Regions from separate parts of the Peribacillus sp. NPDC097295 genome, predicted to be linked through region 2. Evidence: riboswitches for the same ligand, from Rfam matches in the RefSeq annotation. Region 2 holds a riboswitch; the other holds the start of a gene.

Region 1 (11,755 bases), on a different contig from region 2:
TTGTCCTTTCAATGATTATTTTATTTTATATCGCCTTATGGTTTGTTAAAGCATTCTTAGCATACTTACAAGTTGGCGTATTCGTATAAGGCGGTGAGGAAAATGAAAAAGTGGAAAGTAACAGCCCTATCAATTGTTTCAGTGGCCTTCATATCGGGTAATATTTATTTGATTGAAAAAAAAGACAGTAAGGTTGAACGGACTGTTTTTACGGAAAATTGGGTAAAGATTAAAAAAGACACCATAACCGAAACTTTTCAAACGAAGGGTATCTTAAAACCGGCAGAAGAGTTTGATGTCTATTTTGATTCAAAGAACAATGATTTTCAGAAGTTCTTGGTTCACGAAGGGGACGAGGTAACTGCTGGAACCTCGTTATTTGAATACACTACAACTAAACTTGACGCATTAAAGGATAATTTGGAAGCGGAAAAAGCAGCGGCTCAAGGAGAAATTACTGGGATTGACGAGTACATAAAAAAATTAAATACTTATCAAAGCAGTCTGACCCTTGATTCGAATAAAACGGTTATTGATGAAACGGTTGAAAAGAATTTGAATATCGACATCACCACGTCTTCCTCGGATTTAATTAAAAGTAATATTGAGCAAGAGAAGTACAAGCAGGAACTTGAAAAAAGTAACCTGGAGGAAAAAGTGGTCATGCTGGAAGCTCAATTAAGTTCAATCGAGGTGCAAACGAATGCCGTCGAGACGACAAGTGAAGCGGACGGTACCGTGAAAAACATCAATAAAAATTTGTCGAACCCGATTATTTCAATCGCTTCTGCAGAAATGGCTATCGAAGGAACCTTTACTGAAGAACAGTTAAAGAAGGCAATGGTGGGAATGGAGTTAAAGGCAAGTGCTCCTGACTTGAATAAGAAATTGGCTGGAACGATAAGCCGTATTCATTCTTATCCAAAAGACGAACCTACTCTTAAGGAAGAGAATAGATACCCATTCCAGGCGAAGATCGTGGCAGATCCCAAAGAGTCCGAACCGTTATTAGCCGGTTCAAAGGTCGATCTTACGGTGATAACGAATGTGAAGGCGGGAGTGCCGGTCGTACCCACGAAAGCGGTGCATGATGCGAAGCAGCCACATGTTTATGCATTAACCAACAAAGGACATGTGGATCGTCAATACCTTACAAAAGGTGCTCATGCAAAAGGGAAACAGGAAATCCTTAAAGGGCCAACAGTGGGGGATGTCATTCTGTTAGACCCAAAAAAGGTAGTGAAAAACCATTCTCGCTTCATTACACCACTTAGTTTTGAAAAAATGAATCCTGGAACTTATAAGAAATTATCTACCCGGGAGAAAATTAGATACATTTTACTAGGAATTTTGGAAAAATAATTTATATTAATCCAAAATTGGTTATTAACCTTTTTTAAACCTTAAACTAATTACCTATTTAAACAATAAGTGTAAACTAAATTAGCTCTTAATATTCAGAATTTATCGATGCATTTCAAGGCTTGGATATGAAAATATATTTACAGATTTATATTTTTAGTATAATATTTTAATATAAGTTAGTTCGCTTAATCTTATAAAAAAGAACGGGGGAACCATTTTTGCGGATTTCATCCGCTAGGGGTGAATTCAGAGATGAAAGGGCCATTGTGTTTCCGATTCCTAACCCGACAGCTAACCCCGTAAGCGTCTTCGAGGGAACATGTGTGAATAACCGCGAATAGGGAAAATGACACGTAGTGTGTCTTTTTTTTAAGCGTAAGGATAGAAGTTTTTCAATATACAGAAAAATTTTTCTCTTTTTATTAGTATCTTGTTTCCCTTACCGAGACAAATGTTTTTACATCAAAGACTATATGGAAGGTGAGGAAATTAAATGAAGAAAATCAAACTGAGTTTAGCGACTCAAATTTTTATTGGCTTAATTCTAGGGATTATCGTAGGTGCTATATTTTATGGAAGTGAGACAGCCCAAGGCTATCTACAACCATTAGGCGATATCTTCTTACGAATGATAAAAATGATCGTCGTTCCGATTATCGTTTCTAGCCTAATCGTTGCAGTTGCAGGCGTGGGTGATTTAAAATCAGTAGGGAAATTAGGTGCGAAGTCACTATCCTACTTTATAGTAGTAACATTAGTGGCGATCGGTGTAGGATTAATGTCCGCTAACATTATTCAGCCTGGTGCAGGCGTCGACATGGGTAATCTAGAACAAACTGATATTTCTACGTATGTTGATACAGCAGAGTCTAAGCAACACGAATCATTTATAGACACAATCGTTCATATTGTACCATCTAATCCAATCAAAGCTATGGTAGAAGGCGATATGCTTGCCATCATCTTCTTCTCAGTATTGTTTGGACTAAGCATTGCAGCTATTGGTGAAAAGGGTGTACCAGTCTTCCGTTTCTTCCAAGGAGCTGCGGAAGGTATGTTCAACTTAACGAATATGGTTATGAAGTTTGCTCCAATTGGGGTGTTTGCACTTATCGGTGTGACCATTTCTAAATTTGGATTATCATCATTGATTCCATTGGGGAAATTAGCCCTTTCTGTTTACGGAACGATGATTTTCTTCGTCATTGTCATTCTTGGTCTCATTGCAAAATTTGTCGGCTTCAGTATCTTTAAGTTAATCGGAATTTTAAAAGAAGAATTAATCTTAGCATTCTCTACAGCGAGTTCTGAAGCGGTTCTTCCAAGAATCATGGAGAAGATGGAGAAAGCAGGATGTCCTAAACATATTACATCCTTTGTTATTCCGACTGGTTATTCTTTTAACCTTGATGGTTCTACATTATATCAAGCTTTAGCAGCCATCTTCATTGCTCAAATGTATGGGATAGACCTAAGCGCTTATGAGCAAATTACGTTAATGTTAGTATTGATGATTACCTCTAAAGGGATTGCCGGTGTACCTGGCGTATCATTCGTTGTGCTTTTAGCAACATTAGGAACTGTTGGTATCCCAATTGAAGGACTGGCATTCATTGCAGGTATTGACCGTATTCTTGATATGGGACGTACTGTGGTTAACGTTATCGGTAACTCTCTTGCGGCAATTGTCATTTCTAAGTGGGAAGGTCAATTTAACCCTCCAGCAGAAAATGATAAGCTCGGACAAGCTTCATAATATGGTCAAAACTCCAGGGTGTTAACACTCTGGAGTTTTTTATTTGAAAAAGGCCATTGAAGTTCAAATGGTCAATATTTATGAGCGGTTCAGAAGAAGGTTGTTTTCTATAGTGGTATTTATAATTCTATTTTATATAACCTTCGTGAATAATGAAAAGTTTGATAAAATATAACTAATGATGAAAGGGTCGGAGGGAATGTGATCATGAAAAATGAAGATAATGATATCTTATATATGCATATGCAGGCTTCCGAACGATTTGTCCTCTTTAACGGCCTTAGTTTTCGGGAATTTACTTGTTCCCTGCCTCATGGCTTGAATTCCATCTTATTATTGAAACATCAATATGATGGTGGGGACTACAACTTGAATGTCTTGCTGGAGAGTGTTTCATCCGATAATATCACTAAGCTGTTGAAAGAGGATGTCCGAGCATATGGGGATTTCTGTTGGATTGACTTTGAAGAAGCGGATAGTCTAGAAGAATTGGAAGGAAGGGAATTAGCAGAACTCTTATATGTAGCGCATACCAAAAATCATTTAGATCCCCCTTTCTTTCGTAAAATGAATAACCAATTTGTTTACCTAGCCCAGGACGATGGGTGGTTTAATAAAATTTACTTTCGTTCGATCTCGACGTACTATAAGATGCTGGGGAACTTGATACCTTCAAAACTAGAATCATTGAAGGCGGAAAGAACGTGGTTAGGCATTAGGAAGAAAAAAGAATTACCGACAATTCCTTTAGATATTATTTCTTCTCTTGCTCCTATTTTGGCGGAAGGTCTCGTTTTTTCTTTTAGACATGTCAAGTTTACAAGGGCAAAAATAGAAATCCCAGCTTGGATTGTGGGAGATTATTTGAACATGGATGAGATGCATGATGACTTTATAGGAAGGAAAGTGCAAGGGCCAGATGCCTTCATTACTTTTCAACGTAAAGAAAAGGTTTGGGAGAGCGTAATAAATACGACGCTTTATAAATAACTCCTCTTTCGTTCACTAGGATTCATGGTCGTAGGACTTGTAGTCAGACGCATAACTTATATAATTGTAACCAGGGAGGTTGGAAGTTTCACTTTTCCCGCTTTAGTGTAAAATGATACAATGGAATATGGTTAAAAGAATATTGGAGGGTAATAACTCATGAAAACTAAACTTGGTTTGCTTTATGGTGGAAAATCTGCAGAACATGATGTTTCTTTGCAGACAGCTTTAGCAGTCATTAAAGCTCTCGATTTAGCAAAGTTTGATATATATCCGATTTACATAACAAAAGAAGGGTCTTGGGTAAATGGACCAAAGTTAACAGGACCGGCAAAATCTGTGGAGGATTTGATTTTATCATCTGACAAACTGACATCGCCTTTGTCTTTGCAAGCTCATTTAACGGATGAAGAAAGTGGATCCACGGGGTATGATGTCATTTTCCCTCTTCTTCATGGTCCGAATGGTGAAGATGGAACGGTTCAAGGAATGCTTGAGTTGTTGAATCTTCCTTATGTGGGAAATGGGGTACTTGCTTCATCTGCTGGGATGGATAAGGTCATCATGAAAAACATTTTTGCGCAAGCGGGACTTCCGCAAGTTAAATATACATGGTTCATCCGCTCCGAATGGGAAAATAACATGGAACTCTCCATAAAAAAGGTGGAGGAAGAATGTGGCTACCCATGTTTTGTAAAGCCGGCTAATCTAGGGTCAAGCGTAGGGGTCAGCAAATGTAATACACCGGATGAATTGAAGAAGGCAGTGGCAGAAGCATTCCAATTCGACCGAAAGATCATTATTGAAGAAGGAGTCATTGCCCGCGAAGTGGAGTTTGGCGTTATCGGCAATGATAACCCCTCTTGTTCTGTGGCGGGAGAAATCATTCCGAAGACGGACTTTGACTTCTACGATTATTCAGCTAAGTATGTCGATGGAAATTCAGCGATGGCTATACCAGCCGAAATAGAGGAAAGTGAATATAAGGCTTTATCTCAAATGGCCATAACGGCCTTCAAGTCACTGGACTGTTCAGGACTTGTTCGTGCCGATTTCTTTTTGACGAAAGACGGAAAAGTCTATATCAATGAAGTGAACACGATGCCTGGCTTTACGCCATTCAGCATGTTCCCGCTATTATGGAAGCATACGGGACTTGAATATCCACAATTAATCGAAGAACTTGTAAAGCTTGCTTTAGAGCGCCATGAAGAAAAACAACAAATTAAATATACAGTTTAAGTAGTAAAGTAAGGTGGGTCCATACTTCATTTGTATGAAAAGCTCACTCTAGCAAGCAGGAATCGGTTCTTCATGCCGATTGCTGCTTAGTTTTGTTATAAAGACAATAGAAGAACGGTTCGATGAAAGAAGGAGGAACGAAATTGATAAAGAGAACGTTGAAACAAGTGTCTGAGATGGTAAATGGATTAAATGATAGTAAGGCATCAGAGCTCATTGAAATTCATGGTGTCACCATCGATTCAAGGGCGGTTACAAAAGGGTGCTTATTCGTTCCGTTAAAGGGTGAGCAAGTGGATGGCCATCAATATGTCAGGAATGCCCTTGCACAAGGAGCAGCCGCGTCCTTTTGGCAAAAGGATATTCCGAATCCTCCTACTGACTTACCGATCATTCTTGTGGAAAATACTGAAAAGGCCTTACAGGAATTAGCACGTGCCTATCGGGAGCAATTGAAAATAAAAGTCATTGGAGTAACGGGAAGCAATGGTAAAACCACTACGAAAGATATGACGGCTGCCCTGCTGGCCACTACCTATAAAGTCCATAAGACGAATGGGAACTTCAATAATCATCTTGGATTACCACTTACGATTCTTTCGATGGGGGAGGAAACGGAAGCTGCCGTCTTGGAAATGGGCATGAGTAGCCGTGGGGAAATCGAATTTTTATCCAAGTTGGCAAAACCCGATGTAGCCATCATTACAAATATAGGCGAATCGCATTTGTTGGATTTAGGTTCACGAGAAGAAATCGCCAATGCCAAGCTAGAAATTGTAGAGGGATTAGCACAGGGAGGAACGCTTATCTACCACGGTGACGAACCATTGTTGGAAAGCCGGATTCAAAAGGAATTCACCCATTTACGCGTTATATCCTTCGGCCGTACGGAGCGTAATGATTTGTTTCCATTGACGATTACACAGGGTGCGGACAGTACTTCTTTCACACTTGGTGGAGTGAATCAAGGTGACTATCATATTCCGGTATTGGGACAGCATAACGTGCTCAATGCTTTGGCCGCTATCCTTGCCGCAAAAGAATTGCAAATAGACAACGAAGCTATCCATAAGGGCTTAGAAGCCATTCGCCTCACTAATATGAGGATGGAGATGGTCGAAGGAGCAAATGGGCAGAAAATCATTAATGATGCTTACAATGCCAGCCCCACATCCGTAAAAGCAGCCATTGAGTTGATTGAGGGATTATCAGGTTTCAGGAATAAAATCCTTGTGCTAGGAGATATGCTGGAATTAGGAGCAAGCGAAAAAGATTTCCACTTGAAAATAGGTGAACTGATAGCGGTTGATCATATTGATAAGGTCTATACATATGGTCCGCTTGCCGATTATATTGCAAAAGGTGCAAGTAAAACATTTGCAGCGGATAATGTTCGTTCTTTCCAAGATAAACAGCTTTTAATAGAAACACTTAAAGCATCAACAGAGGCTAACGATTTAATCCTCGTCAAAGCTTCAAGAGGTATGAAATTAGAAGAAGTCGTTAAAGATTTACAAAAATGAATATCACCAAAGGAAGAGCCGATTTTGTTATAAAGTCGGCTCTTTTCATTTGAAGGACTCAAAATAACGTACCTGCAATGATGCAAATATCATCATTGATTTCTGAATGCTTCATCCTCGATAGTAATAATTCCTGGAGAAGGTCAGATGTATCCAAATGGACATTATCTATGAATTCCTGTTCGATATTCTCAAATCTATGAACGGTTTGGTTACTTGGTGACTCAGAAAGGCCATCGGTATAAATAATGAAACGGCTTCCAGCCTCATAGTGGATAAACCCTTTTTCTATGGACATTTCTGGTACAAGGCCTATAGGCATAGAGCCTTTACTTAAACTATGCAATTCGTTATTGCAAGGGGAATACATCATTGCGGGAGGATGCCCGTTGTTTACATATTCAATAAGTCTGGTATTCGTATCAACATAAGCAATGAAAGCTGTAAAATAAGCAACATTCGTGGTTTCCTTTTGATACTCTTGAAATAAATGCCCCATATGCTTGTTCAGTTCTTTCGTAATGAAGGCTGGATCTTTTACACGCTTGATAAGCCCGGGCATTAACGAGCGGATGGACATACTGATTAGCGCAGCATGAATTCCTTTTCCACATACATCGATGATTATGAATCCATACTTTCCGTCATCGACCTCCAACCAGTAAAATAAATCCCCGGAAAGTTCACTAGAGGGTTGAAAAAGCCCATGTATCTCAATATCTTTCTTTTGTATGGATTTCGGAAGAACTAATTGCTGAAAGTTTTGAGCGACACGCAAATTTTGTTTCACCTTAAGGCTGATACTTTCTAATTCTCGTTCCTTCATCCTGGCGGAGTACAACTGCATGCTAATATTCTGTAAGGCTTTAAGTTTCAGCTTAACCTCCACTGGACTTGCTGGAATGGCTATAGACTCATAAATCGTTTTTTTTGGTAATAGTTGAGGGTCATTTAACTTTTTTGATCGTTTGTAAATGAATAGGATGGGAATTTCATAAGACTCAGCTAAGGCAAACAAAGCGGTTTGTTGGGAGGAATCTTTTGAAAGATATAAAGGTAGGATAAATAACGATTGCAATAAGTCTGATGAATCTTGAAACAAATGTTGTTGTCCTACCGGGTCTTTTAAAAAAATGACTTCCTTACCTATGGCCTGCAATACAAGACAAAAGTCTCTGCATTCTGGGATATCCAACATATATATATTCATGTAACCCCCTGATATATTTTTTCATCTTAATAGGACTATAATACTACATAAAGACACATTTTAATCTTTTTTTGTATATTAATTCATAATATTGTTGATATTACTCTCTTTTAATTGGGTTATACTGTTATTGGATATGGGTAAAAAGTCTTATGTTGAGGGAAGGGGGAATACAGTTGGGTGGGTGTCCATTCAGATCTTTATTTAGTGTACAAAGTAAGGAATCTTTGAAAAACCCAGATAAGCAGTCTTCAGTCCTCATTAAACCAGGATCTACTTCGACTCGTGCTCCTATATTCTCGGAAATAGAAAAAGGAAAGAATGCCCTTCAACTTATGTTTCTGAGTTTGGAAGAAGAGGATATTACAACTCTCATGAGGCTAAAGCCTATTATGGAAAAGAATGTAGGAAAGATAGTGGATGCTTTTTATGGACATATACAAGAGATTCCCAACCTAACCATGATCATTCAGGAACATTCCACCATACAACGGCTAAAACAGACATTAGAGAAATACATTTTGGATATGGTTTCAGGAGACATTGGAGAGAAATACGTCGTTCGACGGAAGGTTATTGGTAGCGTCCATAACCGAATTGGCCTTTTCCCTGAGTGGTATATTGGTGCTTTTAGCATTATTCAGCATGAGGTACTGCAGATGTTGACTCGTGAGTGTAATAGCTCGGAGGAAGCTCAGACTTATTATTACTCATTTCAAAAACTCTGTTCATTCGACATGCAAATTGCGATTCAGACATATATAGAGTCTTATACATCCTCTATGATGAAGCTAAATGAGATCGAGGAGGTTCAATATCGTTTGAATGATTCTTCATCCATTTTAGCGTCAAGTGCTAAACAGACTGCAGTATCGCTAGCTGATCGGGATATTCAAGTGCAAAATATGCTCTCAGCCATTGATGAGATAAATGTGGGATCGAAAGCAATGATTACCCATGTTGAAACAGGAAAAAGCAATGTCGCAAAGGCTTTGAAGAAAGTCGATGATGTCGTGGATTTAATCGAAAAGGTTAAGGGGCTGACAGATGAGTTAAATGCAAACTCTTTACATATCGGGCAAGTGGTACAAACGATACGATCCATTTCTAATCAAACGAATATCCTATCCCTAAATGCAGGGATTGAAGCAGCACGAGCAGGAGAACATGGAAAAGGTTTCTCTATAGTCGCCCAGGAAGTTAGGAACCTAGCTCGTAAAACCGAGGTTTCCCTAGATGCCATTCAACAGCAGGTTGCATCGGTTCAGGAGACAGTGGTGAAATTTGATGAGAGTTTTCAAAGTATTGTGAATGAAACGAGGTTCTTTAGGAGTGTAAATAAAGAAATCGTTGATATTCTGGATGATTCGGTAAAAAGCGTTAAAGAAAGCGATGGGATGATTAGTCATTTGGGTAGAGAGATAGGGGAGTTCAGGGAAACGTTTGAGGAACTTACAGTGGCATCCTCCCAAATAACTGAAATGGCTGAGCAGTTGAGTTTCTTGAATATCGAATTATCAAAGAAATTCAAGATCTAGGATACTAAACTAAAGAGGTGACCTATGAAGAAAGGGTACCTGAAATTTGAAGGAAGAACGTTTATATCAAACGATGAAATGATTCAAGTCCTATTAGAACAGGCAAATGAAAAGATTATTCGCATAGATTTGGGAGAAGTATCCAATAGCCCGGAGGAGAGGCTGTTTATCAAATTGTGGCTATTGCAAATCGATAGATGTGGGGAAGAAGAGCTACCAATAGAAGTAAAGGCAAGAATAGGTTCAGTCTGGAGCCAATTTTACCGATTAGAACACCAGGAAGATTATATTCATCCCTATCTTTCAAAAATTTTGGAGCAGATTCAAAATGACAATAAAAAATATTCAGGTTAGAAAGTTAAACATGAAGACATTACCCCAGACTGTAAACGAGATCATGCAGGAATTTGAAATATTCAAGATAAAGGATAGCTCTGATGTTTTATTCTTTAATGTGAAATTGGTGATTTGGGAACTTCTTACTAACGTCATACAACATGAAGCCGAGGAGAAGGCTGATATTGAGATTCAGGAAGAACCCTTTGAAAAACTCTCCATAAAGCTACATTCTTTTGCTGAAGGTTTTAATTGGGAAAGGTATAGGAATATGGAATGCCCAGATGTGAGCAATGAAAGAGGACGGGGATTGTACTTGATCCAGCAATTATGTCAATTTTCCTATGATGAGTCGGGGAAAATAGCAACAGCAATTTTTAATGTGAAAGAGGTGGTGGGTGCGAATGCTCCATACCCATATTAATCAAGATACGTTCAACATAAATATTTTAAACGATGTTCATTATGAAAACTCAACTTACTTTGAACGGTTATTGAATACATTTCAGGTTCCCGACAACATAAATCGTATTCAAATTGATTTATCAAAAGTAAACTTTATTGATAGCACTGGCATTAGCTTTCTCGTCAAATGGCTATATCCTTTATCAGCAAAACTCGATATAGAATTAACGGGAGCAACGGAACCTGTGAAAAAAATACTGTCCATTTGCAAAATGGATCAATTTGTTTTGTTGGTCTAAATGAGAAGGAGTTCGGGAACCCTAGAGGTACTCGAACTTTTTTGTTGTGGATAGGATTCAATCACCATTATTCCACTTTACTTCCGCGTCAAGGCTTTGGCGTCATAGGTATCCAGGCGTCTATTTAATGGCATGTAATGTGAATATCTTCAGTAGGAGCGATGGGTGCGAAAATATCCTTTATTGCAATAACAGTTTGAAAATGGTAATATTAAATATGAGTTTAAATGTCTTATCATTGATGAATATTTATATTAGATCAATCAGGTTGGGGCAACAAATTTTACATGTTTTTCATGAGGTTTTTTGAGATTATTTTAAATAGGCCGCGCGTCTGGTCATAGATAAAAGCTGCGTACCATAGTGGCTTTAGTAGCTAATAGGGAAACAAGCTGCATATAGCGCCTTTCCACTTCTGCACATCCTCAACGCACCGGGCCTGTTTTGTATAAGAATCTTGGCGCTCGTCAAGTTTTATTCAGACAGACTTTTAAGTCTGTGGAATAATAGGTGCAGCAGCCCTCACCTGAATTAAGCGGTCAATAGCCGTTTATACTACTTTTAATTTTCCATATTGAATTTAATTTTGGTTACATGCACTTTTAAAAAGATGGGCGTATGTTAAAAATAAACTCTACACGTGCGCAATGCTTAAAATGCCAGTAAAACGATTGTGCTGGTATATTTCCTTTTTAAAAAATCATATTGAGTTCATTAGAACTAAAAGGTAGATATTCTTTTAGGTGATAATGATAAACTTTTTCATAAGATAAAGTAGAACATCTGTCATGATGATGAGGATTTGAACTAACCATTCGTGCATTGAATGCACGTGTAAATTTACGATATAAAAAGGAGTACGAAAACATTGACATTGTTTAGCGAATTAGGATTAGATAGAACGTCTATGAAATCAATAGAAAAAATGGGATTTGAGGAAGCAAGTCCGATTCAAGCCCAAACGATTCCTCTAGCACTTGAAGGTAAGGATATTATTGGTCAAGCGCAAACTGGAACAGGTAAAACAGCAGCATTCGGTATTCCATTAATGGAAAACATCGATATTGCCAACGAAAACGTGCAAGGAATCG
Region 2 (11,755 bases):
ATACAACAGAGGAATCAGGATTCCATAAGGGATAAACGTAGCAATATTTCCGAAACTGTATATCCAACCAAAATCTAGTCTAGGGAAAGAAAGTGGGACTCCTTCTGGAACGAAAATAAATGTGTAACCATTTCTACTAGATAATGAAAAATGTTCTAATCGACCAAATGCAAGATAGAGAAAATAGAAAATTAAAATGGTATAAATAATAGTTCCAACTAAGATACGTTTCCTTAATTTTATATCCATAACGCCCCCTTATATTAATTATACATTTTTGTATGATTTTACTATAATTGATGCACAAATTCTATATTATTATTATTCTTTGCTTTACTCCACTGTTGAGTTATTTTCAAAATATTCTCTCTCGTTCATTTGTTTCTCATTATACCGTACAGTCCAAACACACTTTTCTTCTTGAACAATCATTTCCCTTTAGTTCCGCAAGAATCAAGGATATTTTCAATTCTCCATAGAGTAATAGGTTATTACAGAACCGCTGTAGAAAGATAATATAGTATCCCCTTCCCTTATATTGTTATAGTCTTAGAACAACAATTATCAAATATGGCACAGCTTGCAAGAGATACCTTCATTGGTCTTTATATTATTACTAAATTCCTTGAATACTTCTTAAAAATGCAAAAATTTCAATAAACGTTGATTTGCATACGCTTATTGAAATTAATTTATATACATATGAAATTCTATAAACCTTACCTATAGCTCAATATGGACTGACATAATAAATAAATTGGAGAGGTTTTTGAATAAAAACATGATACTCTGTGCTTTGGAAAACACACCTTTCATTTTGAATGATCCGGTTTCCGTTAACCCCCTTTTAATCTATATCATTATGAATATATTCTTTCAATCCGCCACAATTAAAATATCAAGGTGCCTCGCCTCTCGTAAAAGTTGGGCCACGATCGATCCTTGTATGATTTCTTGCCATCTTTCTTTTGCTGAATGGCCAATGATGATTTGGGTGGCTTTTTTGTCTTGTAATTGTTTAGTGATTTCACTTACCACCGATCGCCTGTTGGTTGTTGAATACATTTCGAATTGGCCACCTAATCGTTTCGTAAGGCTTCTGATTTTATCCAATATCAGCTGCTTTTCATTAGTTAGTGAACGTTGGTCTTTAACATAGACTACATACCACTTCGCTTTGAGTCGATAGGCAATTCGGAAGCCCCTCCTAATTAAGCGCTCGGTTTCTGGTTTAAGGTTGACGCAAACAAAGATGACTTCCTCTTTTCTCCACGGTCCCCTCACTCCTTCTTTTCGCTTGAATGATTCCAATCTGTCATCCACATCATCTGCCAGTTCACGTAGTGCAAGTTCTCTCAATGCAATGAGATTACGAGTCTTAAAAAAGTTGTTCAAGGACTGCTCGACCATATCCATGCTATATATGTTCCCCTCTTGCATTCGCTGTCTAAGCGCCTTTGGGGAGACGTCAATTAATTCAAGCTCATCCGCTAACTGGAGGATTCTGTCCGGAACAGTTTCTCGTACGCGAACTCCTGTAATTTGCTCTACACTATCATTCAAGCTTTCTACATGTTGAATATTCATGGTAGAAATAACGGATATCCCAGCCTCCAGGATGCTCATCACATCTTGATAACGTTTTTGATTTTTACTTCCCGGCACATTGGTATGAGCCAATTCATCTACAAGCACAACTTCAGGATTGCGGGTGATGATGGCGTCAAGATCCATTTCCTCCAGCACGACGTTCTTATATGGAACCTGTTTCCGGGGTATCATTTCTAACGTGTCAACTTGGGAAGCTGTTTCTTTACGACCATGTGTCTCTAATAATCCAATAACAATATCAATTTCATTTTTCTTTAACTGGTTGGCTTCCCTCAGCATAGTGTACGTTTTTCCTACGCCTGGCGCAGAACCAATATACACCTTCAATGTCCCTCTTTTAACTCCTTGTATTTTTTCTTTCATTTCTTCAGGTGAAAGTCTTCGATAAGGATTCTTTCTCTTTTTCTTTTTCTTTGATTGAACCGCAGGTAATACCCTTTCTCCTCCTCCTTTTGCGCGGTCCGCTACCACGCAAATATCAATGTTTTTAGTTTGGCTCAATATTTTATTGACTATTGAGCCATGGATTATTTCTTCCCATCTCGTCCTTTTTGATTGCCCCAGGATGATCCGGGTTATATAATGCTTCATTGCATAATCAACGATCTCTTTAGCGATTTCGCTGCCGCTTATGATTCTTTCTTCGAACTTCCCCTCTAGTTTTTCCGTGAGTTTTTGTATGGAACTTTTAAATAACGATTCTTCTTTAGACAGGTTTTTATCACTTGGAATAAAGCTGACAACAACTAATTCCCCACCTAACCGTTTGGCTATTTGATCTCCTCTCCGTATTAAGATGGAGCCGTTCCAATGATATTGTACACAGACCAAAATCCGTTCAGAAGCGCCTGTTGGTCCCATTAACCCTTCCTGTTCTCTATGTTCGGTGAGATCCTCTTCTACTTCCCCAGCTAAAAACCTGAGTGATAGTTCCCTTAGGACTGCTAAGTTATCTCTTTTAAAGAGTTTCACATCGATATCTGTTCGTGCCTGTGTTTCCACAATTTTTCCTTCTTGGAAACGTTTGAGGATTGCTTCAGGCGTAACATCCAAAAGTCGTACTTCATCAGCTTGCGTCAACGTATTTTCGGGTAAGACCTCACTTACATGGAGGGGGAGATTCAGAAGATGTTCCGCAACTTCCTTCACCCCTTTCAATTCATATATATTTATTGTTGTGATGACACTTATTTCATTTCTGATTAACTCCATGACATCTTCTAATCTAGTTGGATTTTTAGCAGCTGGTCGGTTTTTGTGTGCTAACTGATCGACTAATATCACTTCGGGGTTCCTTTTGTGGATTTGTTCCATATTTAAGTCTTTCCTTATAAATCCATTTTGCTCCCACTCAATGGTGGGGATTACTTCTAGGCAATCCACTTGTTCCATCGTGATCTTGTTATTAGAATCACTAATGATCCCGACTACAACATCAATACCACGCTTTTTCAACTCATGTCCTTCAAGTAGCAAATGATAGGTTTTCCCTGAACCGCTAACAGACCCCAGAATAATCTTCAAGCGGCCTTTTTTGATGTCAGAAATGGACTGTAGAATTTCATCTGGCGTTTTCCTTCTGAATTGTTCTCTCAAAAAACCCCCTCCAGATTTCTTTCTAGATTAATAGGGAAGTGAAAAGCACTTCCCACTCTCGCTTATTTCAATTCATCCAAAGTAATATTCAGCTTCAAAACATTAATATGGGATTCGCCAAAAATTCCATTTGAACGATTTTCCGTCTGTTCTTCAACAAGGTTATATACAGTCTTTTCAGGTATTCCCCTTTCTCTTGCAATACGAGGGACCTGAACGAGTGCTCCTTTCGGAGAGATATTTGGATCAAGACCCGAACCCGAGTTTGTCATTAAGTCAGAAGGTATTTCCTCTTTTTTTATGGTAGGATTCTCTTTAAGGAATGTAGCCATTTCTTCTTCCGTTCGTTTTATCATTTCTTCATTGGACGGTGAATAGTTTAGCGACCCTGAGCCTGCGGCGTCATAGTTTATGGAAGAAATACGCCCATGAAAATATCCAGCGCCTTCAAAAGATTGACCGATTAACTCCGAGCCGATAAATTGCCCTTTTTCATTTTTAATTAAGCTACCCTCTGCTTGGGCAGGCATCAATACTTGTGAAAGACCCGTTATGAGTAACGGATAGGCCATTCCACATATAAACAATAAAACCAATACAATACGTATATTTTTCAACATATCTATTCTCACCCTTATATTTGATTTAAGCTAATCCGAACAGTACAAGAATTACGTCTATACACTTGATGCCAATGAAAGGGACGATCACCCCGCCCAATCCATAAAGAAATAGATTCTTCGTTAACAGCCTTGTAGCACTCATTGGAACATACTTTACCCCCTTCATCGCTAACGGGATCAAGAGCGGGATGATGATGGCATTGAATATCAAGGCAGATAATATCGCACTTTGAGGTGTGGCCAATCCCATAATATTTAAAGCTTTCATTTGAGGAATAGCTAACATGAACATAGCTGGTATGATCGCAAAATATTTAGCTACATCATTTGCAATACTGAACGTTGTTAATGCTCCGCGTGTCATGAGTAACTGTTTTCCTATTGCCACCACCTCAATGATTTTAGTAGGATCTGAATCCAAATCCACCATATTGGCGGCTTCTTTGGCTGCATTAGTTCCTGTATTCATCGCTAAACCAACATCTGCCTGTGCCAAAGCAGGGGCGTCGTTCGTTCCATCCCCTGTCATCGCAACAAGTTTTCCTTCCGCCTGTTCACGCTTAATCACGGCAATTTTATCTTCGGGCTTGGCTTCAGCAATGAAATCATCGACCCCGGCTTCTTTGGCAATTGTTGCCGCCGTTAAGGGGTTATCGCCTGTACACATGACGGTTTTGATGCCCATTTTCCTCAATTCATCAAATCTTTCTTTCATACCCGCTTTTACCGTATCCTTTAAATAAATGACACCCAATACCCGAGTTCCTTCTGCGACAACGAGTGGTGTACCCCCTTGGCTTGCTACTTCATCACTAATATCTTGCAAATCTTTGGGAATCTTTCCTCCCTGTTGCTTTATATACTTCTTTATTGAATCCACCGCACCTTTTCTGACAATCCTCCCATCAGAAAAATCCGTCCCGCTCATCCTGGTTTCTGCGGTAAAATCAATGCCTTCCGACTCGCCTTTTTCTAATTCTTTTTCAAGCAACCCCGATTTTTTGACAAATTCGACAACAGAACGTCCTTCTGGGGTTTCATCGTGAAGGGATGAATAAACTGCGAACGTATTAAGTTCCTTCTGACTGACACCTTGCACTGGCAGCAAGGCAAAAGCCATCCGGTTACCGTGTGTGATCGTGCCTGTTTTATCAAGGATGATAGTATTGATATCTCCAGCTGCCTCAACGGATTTTCCAGATTTAGCAATCACATTGAATTGTGTCACTCTGTCCATTCCGGCGATTCCTATAGCTGAAAGAAGACCCCCTATCGTCGTTGGAATCAAACAAACCAGCAATGCAACCAAAGTGGCGATTGGCAATGTCACTTTTATATACGAAGCAATGGGGACAAGTGTTACGCAAACAAGTAAAAAAACGAGTGTCAAACTCACAAGTAGTGTGCTAAGGGCAATCTCATTAGGCGTTTTTTGCCGTTTAGCCCCTTCCACCAAGTTAATCATTCGATCCAGAAATGACTCCCCGGGATCACTGCTCACTCTAATTTTTATATAATCACTGATCACTTTAGTTCCGCCTGTAACCGAACTAAAGTCCCCGCCTGGTTCTTTTATGACATTTGCGGATTCACCAGTGATGGCTGATTCATCAACAGCAGCCACTCCTTCAATGACATCACCGTCACTAGGAATTAAATCGTTGGCTTCTACTAAAACTGTGTCACCTTTACGCAGCTCTGTGGCATCGACAATCTTTATCGATCCATCTTTTTGAATTACCTTTGCTTTCGTATCTTGCTTTGTCTTTTTTAAACTATCTGCTTGTGCTTTTCCCCGACCTTCAGCCAACGCTTCAGCGAAATTGGCAAAAAGGATCGTCAGGAACAAAATAACCGTCACCGCACTGGTATATCCCCTATCCGGTATCCCCCCAAATAAATGAGGAAATATGGTGAGAAAAAGAGTCAAGACAAACCCAATTTCCACGACAAACATAACAGGATTTCGGGCCATGGTTCTGGGATTTAATTTTTTGAAAGCATCTTTCATCGCTTCAAAAATCATATCATTATTATTTACTTTTCCATTATGCTTCGTATTCATCGGTAATACTCCTTTTCATCATTTATCTAAATGTTAACCATTCTGCGATAGGGCCCAGGGCAAGAACTGGGAAGAAAGTCAAAGCTCCAATAATTAAAACTGTACTTAACAGAATGACAAGAAATGTACTATTATCTGTTTTAAATGTCCCCATCGTTTCTGGGACACGTTTTTTGGCAAGTAATGATCCACCAACGGCAATCATGGCAATCATGGAGAAATAACGGCCAAATAACATGACTAACCCAGTGGAAATATTCCAAAAAGGTGTATTATCTCCTAATCCTTCAAACCCGGATCCGTTATTCGCGGCAGATGAAGTAAACTCGTAGATAATTTGTGAAATCCCATGAAAACCTGGATTAGAAATGGCCTCTGTCCCCATTTGTGTTGTTAATGCAAGAGCAGAAGGCACCAAGATGATTATTGGATGCAAAAGAATTGCCATGGCTATTAATTTCATTTCCATTCCTTCAATTTTCTTACCTAAAAACTCAGGTGTACGTCCGACCATGAGCCCCGCAATGAATACAGCCAGAATTGAATACATGAGAATATTTACCGTACCTACACCATCACCGCCAAATACGCAATTCAACATCATCATGCCAAATGGCGCAATGCTCCCGAGCGGCGTCAGCGTATCATGCATATTATTAACTGTTCCCGTGGTCGCTGCTGTCGTAACCGTTGTAAAGAGCGCACTCTGAGCAATGCCAAAACGTACCTCTTTACCTTCCATGCTGCCACTTTCTTGCGATAGGCCTAACGCTTCCAATTGGGGATTTCCATTTTGTTCACTAAAGTAATTCACACAAAGGAAGGCAAGTAACATAAGTCCCATCGCTGAAAAAAGGATCCAACCCTGTTTTCTACTTTTGGCCATATATCCAAATGTCAATGGGAGGGCAGCAGGAATGAGGATCATCGATAAAATTTCTAAAACATTCGTAAAGGCATTAGGGTTCTCAAATGGATGCGCCGAATTGGCACCAAAGAATCCACCACCGTTAGTCCCTATATGTTTGATAGACTCCAATGCGGCGACAGGTCCCCTTGCTATATTTTGAGTCGCTCCTTCTAAAGTAGTAACAACGGCTGTAGGATCAAGGGTTTGTGGTACTCCTTGCGAAACAAGAATCAAACTGACCAAAACAGAGAGTGGCAAAAGCACCCGAATGATGGATCGAATTAAATCCACGTAGAAGTTTCCTAAACTCCTCTGGCCGGTCAAGCCCCTAAAAAAAGCGATGCATAGGGCAAGACCAGTAGCAGGTGTCGTGAACATCAAGAAGATGATGACAACCATTTGTGATAAGTACGATAGACCGGATTCTCCACTATAATGCTGTAAATTGGTATTCGTAAGAAAACTTGCTGCCGTATTGAAGGCCAGTAAAGAATCCATGTTAGCGATCTCGCTTGGATTCCCTGGCAATAGTCCCTGAAAACGTAAGATCACATATGAGATAATAAACATGACTAAGTTACTCAAGAGCAATGCCTGTGCATATTGCTTCCAATTCATATCATTTGTCTTGATTCCAGATAGTTTATAAACGCCTCTTTCTACCCACCCAAACACCCGATCATGCCTTGTAGTTTCAAGGGAAAATACCGTTGTTAAGTATTTAGCCATTGGTATTGCTAGTAAAATTACAAAAAGCAACACCACACTGATTTGTAAAAAATCCATTTACATTTCCTCCGTTAACGTTCTATTAATATTTTTCCGGGTATAGTAAAGCATGAATTAAATACACGGTTACCGCCCCTGCAATAAGAAACAACATATACTACTCTCCTTTTTTCGTTATAACTTTGTTACAAAAATGAATAAATCCACTGAAAAGAAAAAAGGGTGCCGACATAAGTAAAATCGTTACAAATTCCATTCAAAAACCCCACCTTACCTTTGTTTTGAAGAAACCTTCGATCCACCTCCTTCACTAACAAGTAGGACAGTCTAACTAGTTAAAAGCCAGTTAAAGCTAGATGTGCCTGGTTTACTACAGATTACACAATCAGCACCCATTCTTTTGTACTCCTTGGAATATCCGTAGCAACTCGTGACAATAAATAAATGGATTGATTCGTACACCGAAAACAGTGCAAGTAGTTTTATCCCATCAAATAGAGAATTAGGAAATAGGTAGATAAAGTGATTTGGTTCTAATTGCTTAAACGGTAATTTCAAAAAAATGTTCTTAGAATTTCCTAACTCATAATCAAAGATTTGTAGATTACGTGTATCCGTATGACTTTCATTGATGCTATCCTTTACTGATTCAAATAATTTCCCCTTGCCGACCACAAAAACTGCACTCACTTTCTTTCACCCCAATTTTCAATATCCAACTCCCCGCCGTGCTCATCCGTGCAGTGCCACCAATTAAAAACATAAAAAATAGACCAATGTATACTCTTTCTCCTAAAGTTCGCCATTGTATATCCATCAAAGTTTCGGGATTGAAAAAATTCACGCCAAAACAAGAAAGACATGCAAAAACAAACATAATCAGTGGAGAAAAAATACTCATTGGTCTACTTATCGCCCAGCAAGCTTTAAAGCTCTCTTTGCGATCTGTCTTCCAAGAAACCTTTTCATAAATATAGGCATAATAAAAAGACCTACTAAAATGACAGGTTGCTATTTTGCTATACATACAACAAAAAAGCCTCCTGAATTAAGGTGGTCTTATGACCTCCTTCGCTTTAGCCGACGAAGTTAGCTGACGGGTAGGATGGCGAAAGAGTATCACATCCCTTCTGCAAAATGCAGAATTAACCCCATAAATAGTGGGTCCTCCGTTCTCAATCACTTGAGATTTGGCCGATATCAAATTGTTATTGATGAGCATATTCTACGCTCATTACCAAACGTTTGTAAACCTAAAAAAAACTTCATATAACCAGAAATAACGTCGTTTTTAACCATTTAAATCCATTTTATTAATCAAAAGCATCATTTCCTCTATTTTTCTATTTTTTTCTAACATTACCATATAAACTCATAATTCCATTGACAAAAACTTGAATTCGGCTTTATGATAAGTCCCATATATAACCCATGGAGAAGTCGGAGGCATTATGCTAAATCAAAAAAAGAAAATTGAAGCCGAAATTAGTGCAGCATTCATTAAGTTCCAGCGTGATTTAATCGGCAGAGGTCCACAAGAAGTCAAAACCTACATAATTAATGACATGATCATCACACGTTTCAAGGGAGTTTTGACTATCGAAGAAAAACATCTTGTCAGTCAGGATTCTGGAAAGAAGCTTGTAAAGAAAATGCGCTCTCTTCTACGTGAAATGTACAGTGAGCAATATGAAAAAATAGTCGAAGAACTAACAAGCTGTAAGGTGCTTTCTTCCCATAGTGATATTAGTACCAAAACAGGTGAAAGAATCGAAGTTTTTATTGTTGATAAAGATTTGGAAAAACACTTAGAAAGTTCCAAATAACATGTTTACAAAACAATAAACCTAAAAAAGGCAGAAACGTTGACGAACAACATTTCTGACCTTTTTGAAAAAAAGACTTACCGATCAATACCAAAAATCAAAGCTTCACCCGTTGGAGACGAAGGGCATTAAGTACAACAGATACAGAACTAAAGGCCATCGCAGCACCTGCAAGCCACGGTGCAAGAAAACCAAAAGCCGCTATCGGTATCCCAACCACATTATAAGCAAAAGCCCAAAATAGATTTTGCCTGATGTTCCGCATCGTTTTTCTGCTCATGAGGATGGCATCCGCAATGCTATTTAAATCACCCCGTATAAGCGTTATATCCGAGGCTTCCATGGCGACATCCGTTCCCGTCCCGATAGCCATTCCGATATCAGCGAGAGCGAGTGCCGGTGCATCATTGATTCCGTCCCCGACCATTGCGACCTTTCTTCCGGACGCCTGGAGTTTTTTCACTTCTTCCGCTTTCCCTTCTGGCAACACCTCCGCAATCACTTGATCAATCCCGACTTGGTTTCCTATCGCTTTAGCCGTCCTTTGATTATCCCCCGTTATCATGATGACCTGAATGTCCATCGCTTTTAACCGATTTATGGCTCTTTGAGATGTTAATTTAATCGTATCAGCCACTGCTATAAGACCTGCATATTCTCCATCAATACTAGCAAGCATCGATGTTTTCCCTTGCCCTTCAAGGTCTTCCATCAAAGCTAACGCTTTAGTAACATCCACTTGGTTTTGTTTCATCAATTTACGGGTTCCCACCAATAACACCTTTTGGTCCACGACCGCTTTCACACCAAAACCTGGTATAGCCTCAAACTCCTGAACATCCCCAAGTGGAATTTCCTTTTCTTGTATGCCTTTCACAATGGACTCCGCAAGAGGATGTTCAGATTGCTTTTCTGCAGCTCCGATCAGAGACAAAAACTGTTTTTCATTCATTCCATTATCAATGATGACATCCGTCAATACGGGTGTCCCGTTTGTGACGGTCCCCGTTTTATCTAAAATAACCGTATCGATGTGGTGAGTCGTTTCCAGGTGCTCGCCACCCTTGAATAAAATTCCGAACTCTGCTGCGCGTCCAGAACCAGCCATGATTGAAGTTGGTGTAGCCAAACCTAAGGCACACGGACAAGCAATGACCAATACTGCAATCATCGTTTCAAAAGCTGGCGTAAATTCACCCGGATTCACCCAGATTATCCTTACGAGGAAAGTTAAAATTGCTAGGCCAACAACAATCGGTACGAATACGCCGGAAATTTTGTCTGCCAGCCTTTGGATCGGCGCTTTCGAGCCTTGAGCAGCTTCCACCACCTTAATGATTTGCGAAAGAGCCGTATCTTTTCCGATCTTGACAGCTTTCATTTTTAAGAAACCATTTTTATTCAATGTGGAACCGATCACCGTGTCCCCGATACTTTTATCAACTGGAATGCTTTCTCCTGTTAACATGGATTCATCGACAGCGGAATTGCCTTCGATTACTTCTCCATCCACCGGAATTTTTTCACCGGGTTTAACCAGGACCATGTCTCCCACGATGACTTCTTCAAGAGATATCGTTTGTTCGACTCCATTCCTTAGCACCAATGCCGTTTTGGCCTGAAGCCCCATCAGCTTTTTAATGGCTTCCGAAGAACGCCCTTTGGCCCTGGCTTCAAAAAGCTTGCCTAGGAGGATGAGTGTGATCAGTATCGAACTTGTTTCGAAGTATAACTGTGCCGTATGATGATGTGCACCAATAGAAAGGGTTGCTTGGTATACACTGTAAAAATACGCAGCAGATGTCCCCATTGCGACCAAAACATCCATATTCGCACTTTTATTCTTCAGTGCCTTATATGCACCTACATAAAATTGTCCACCGATTATGAATTGTACGGGTGTAGCGAAAGCCATTTGCACCCAGGGATTCATCAAGAAATCTGGCATATATATGAACGAAGTGAAGCTAAAATGCCCGACCATCGTCCATAACAATGGCAATGATAGAATGAGCGAAATAATGAATTTCCTCTTTTGCTTTTTTATTTCTTTCTGGCGATAATCCACCGCTTCCTGCTCATTCTCCTTGATTAACGCCCCATATCCAAGCTTCTCGACTCGCTGGATGATTTCCCGAGTAGAAGTCTGAGAAGGGTTAAATTCAATGGTCGCATTTTCAAGCGCAAGATTCACAGTAGCCGCGGAAACGCCTTCCATCTTATTAAGTCCTTTTTCTATTCTATTGCTACAGGCCGCACATGTCATACCGGTGATGGTGATTTCTTTTTTCTCCTTGACCACGTCATATCCCAAGTCTTGTATTTTGCTCTCCAAATCCTGGACTCTTACCTTTTCAGCGTCATATTTAATTGTTGATTTTTCAAGGGCTAGATT

Evidence for each region. Region 2 has a riboswitch for cyclic di-AMP ahead of ACIQXN_RS12385 (hypothetical protein). Riboswitches for the same ligand answer to the same signal wherever they lie in the genome.
Region 1: another riboswitch for cyclic di-AMP. It lies ahead of ACIQXN_RS20870 (cation:dicarboxylate symporter family transporter); the one in region 2 lies ahead of ACIQXN_RS12385 (hypothetical protein).

The regions. Positions count from the first base shown of each region.
Region 1 covers NZ_JBIWCW010000025.1:17,601-29,355, reverse strand. Annotated here, with positions in the region: gene ACIQXN_RS20880 (hypothetical protein) at 1-89, shown strand, start outside; gene ACIQXN_RS20875 (efflux RND transporter periplasmic adaptor subunit) at 103-1,362, shown strand; cyclic di-AMP (ydaO/yuaA leader) riboswitch at 1,538-1,686, shown strand; gene ACIQXN_RS20870 (cation:dicarboxylate symporter family transporter) at 1,859-3,121, shown strand; gene ACIQXN_RS20865 (hypothetical protein) at 3,329-4,111, shown strand; gene ACIQXN_RS20860 (D-alanine--D-alanine ligase) at 4,271-5,353, shown strand; gene ACIQXN_RS20855 (UDP-N-acetylmuramoyl-tripeptide--D-alanyl-D-alanine ligase) at 5,497-6,876, shown strand; gene ACIQXN_RS20850 (PP2C family protein-serine/threonine phosphatase) at 6,935-8,086, opposite strand; gene ACIQXN_RS20845 (protoglobin domain-containing protein) at 8,263-9,624, shown strand; gene ACIQXN_RS20840 (hypothetical protein) at 9,649-9,978, shown strand; gene ACIQXN_RS20835 (ATP-binding protein) at 9,953-10,384, shown strand; gene ACIQXN_RS20830 (STAS domain-containing protein) at 10,365-10,664, shown strand; gene cshA (degradosome RNA helicase CshA) at 11,533-11,755, shown strand, end outside.
Region 2 covers NZ_JBIWCW010000006.1:44,716-56,470, forward strand. Annotated here, with positions in the region: gene ACIQXN_RS12355 (VanZ family protein) at 1-249, opposite strand, end outside; gene ACIQXN_RS12360 (universal stress protein) at 877-3,207, opposite strand; gene kdpC (potassium-transporting ATPase subunit KdpC) at 3,270-3,827, opposite strand; gene kdpB (potassium-transporting ATPase subunit KdpB) at 3,853-5,895, opposite strand; gene kdpA (potassium-transporting ATPase subunit KdpA) at 5,918-7,591, opposite strand; gene ACIQXN_RS12380 (potassium-transporting ATPase subunit F) at 7,617-7,688, opposite strand; gene ACIQXN_RS12385 (hypothetical protein) at 8,184-8,561, opposite strand; cyclic di-AMP (ydaO/yuaA leader) riboswitch at 8,598-8,740, opposite strand; gene ACIQXN_RS12390 (Na-translocating system protein MpsC family protein) at 8,986-9,360, shown strand; gene ACIQXN_RS12395 (heavy metal translocating P-type ATPase) at 9,458-11,755, opposite strand, start outside.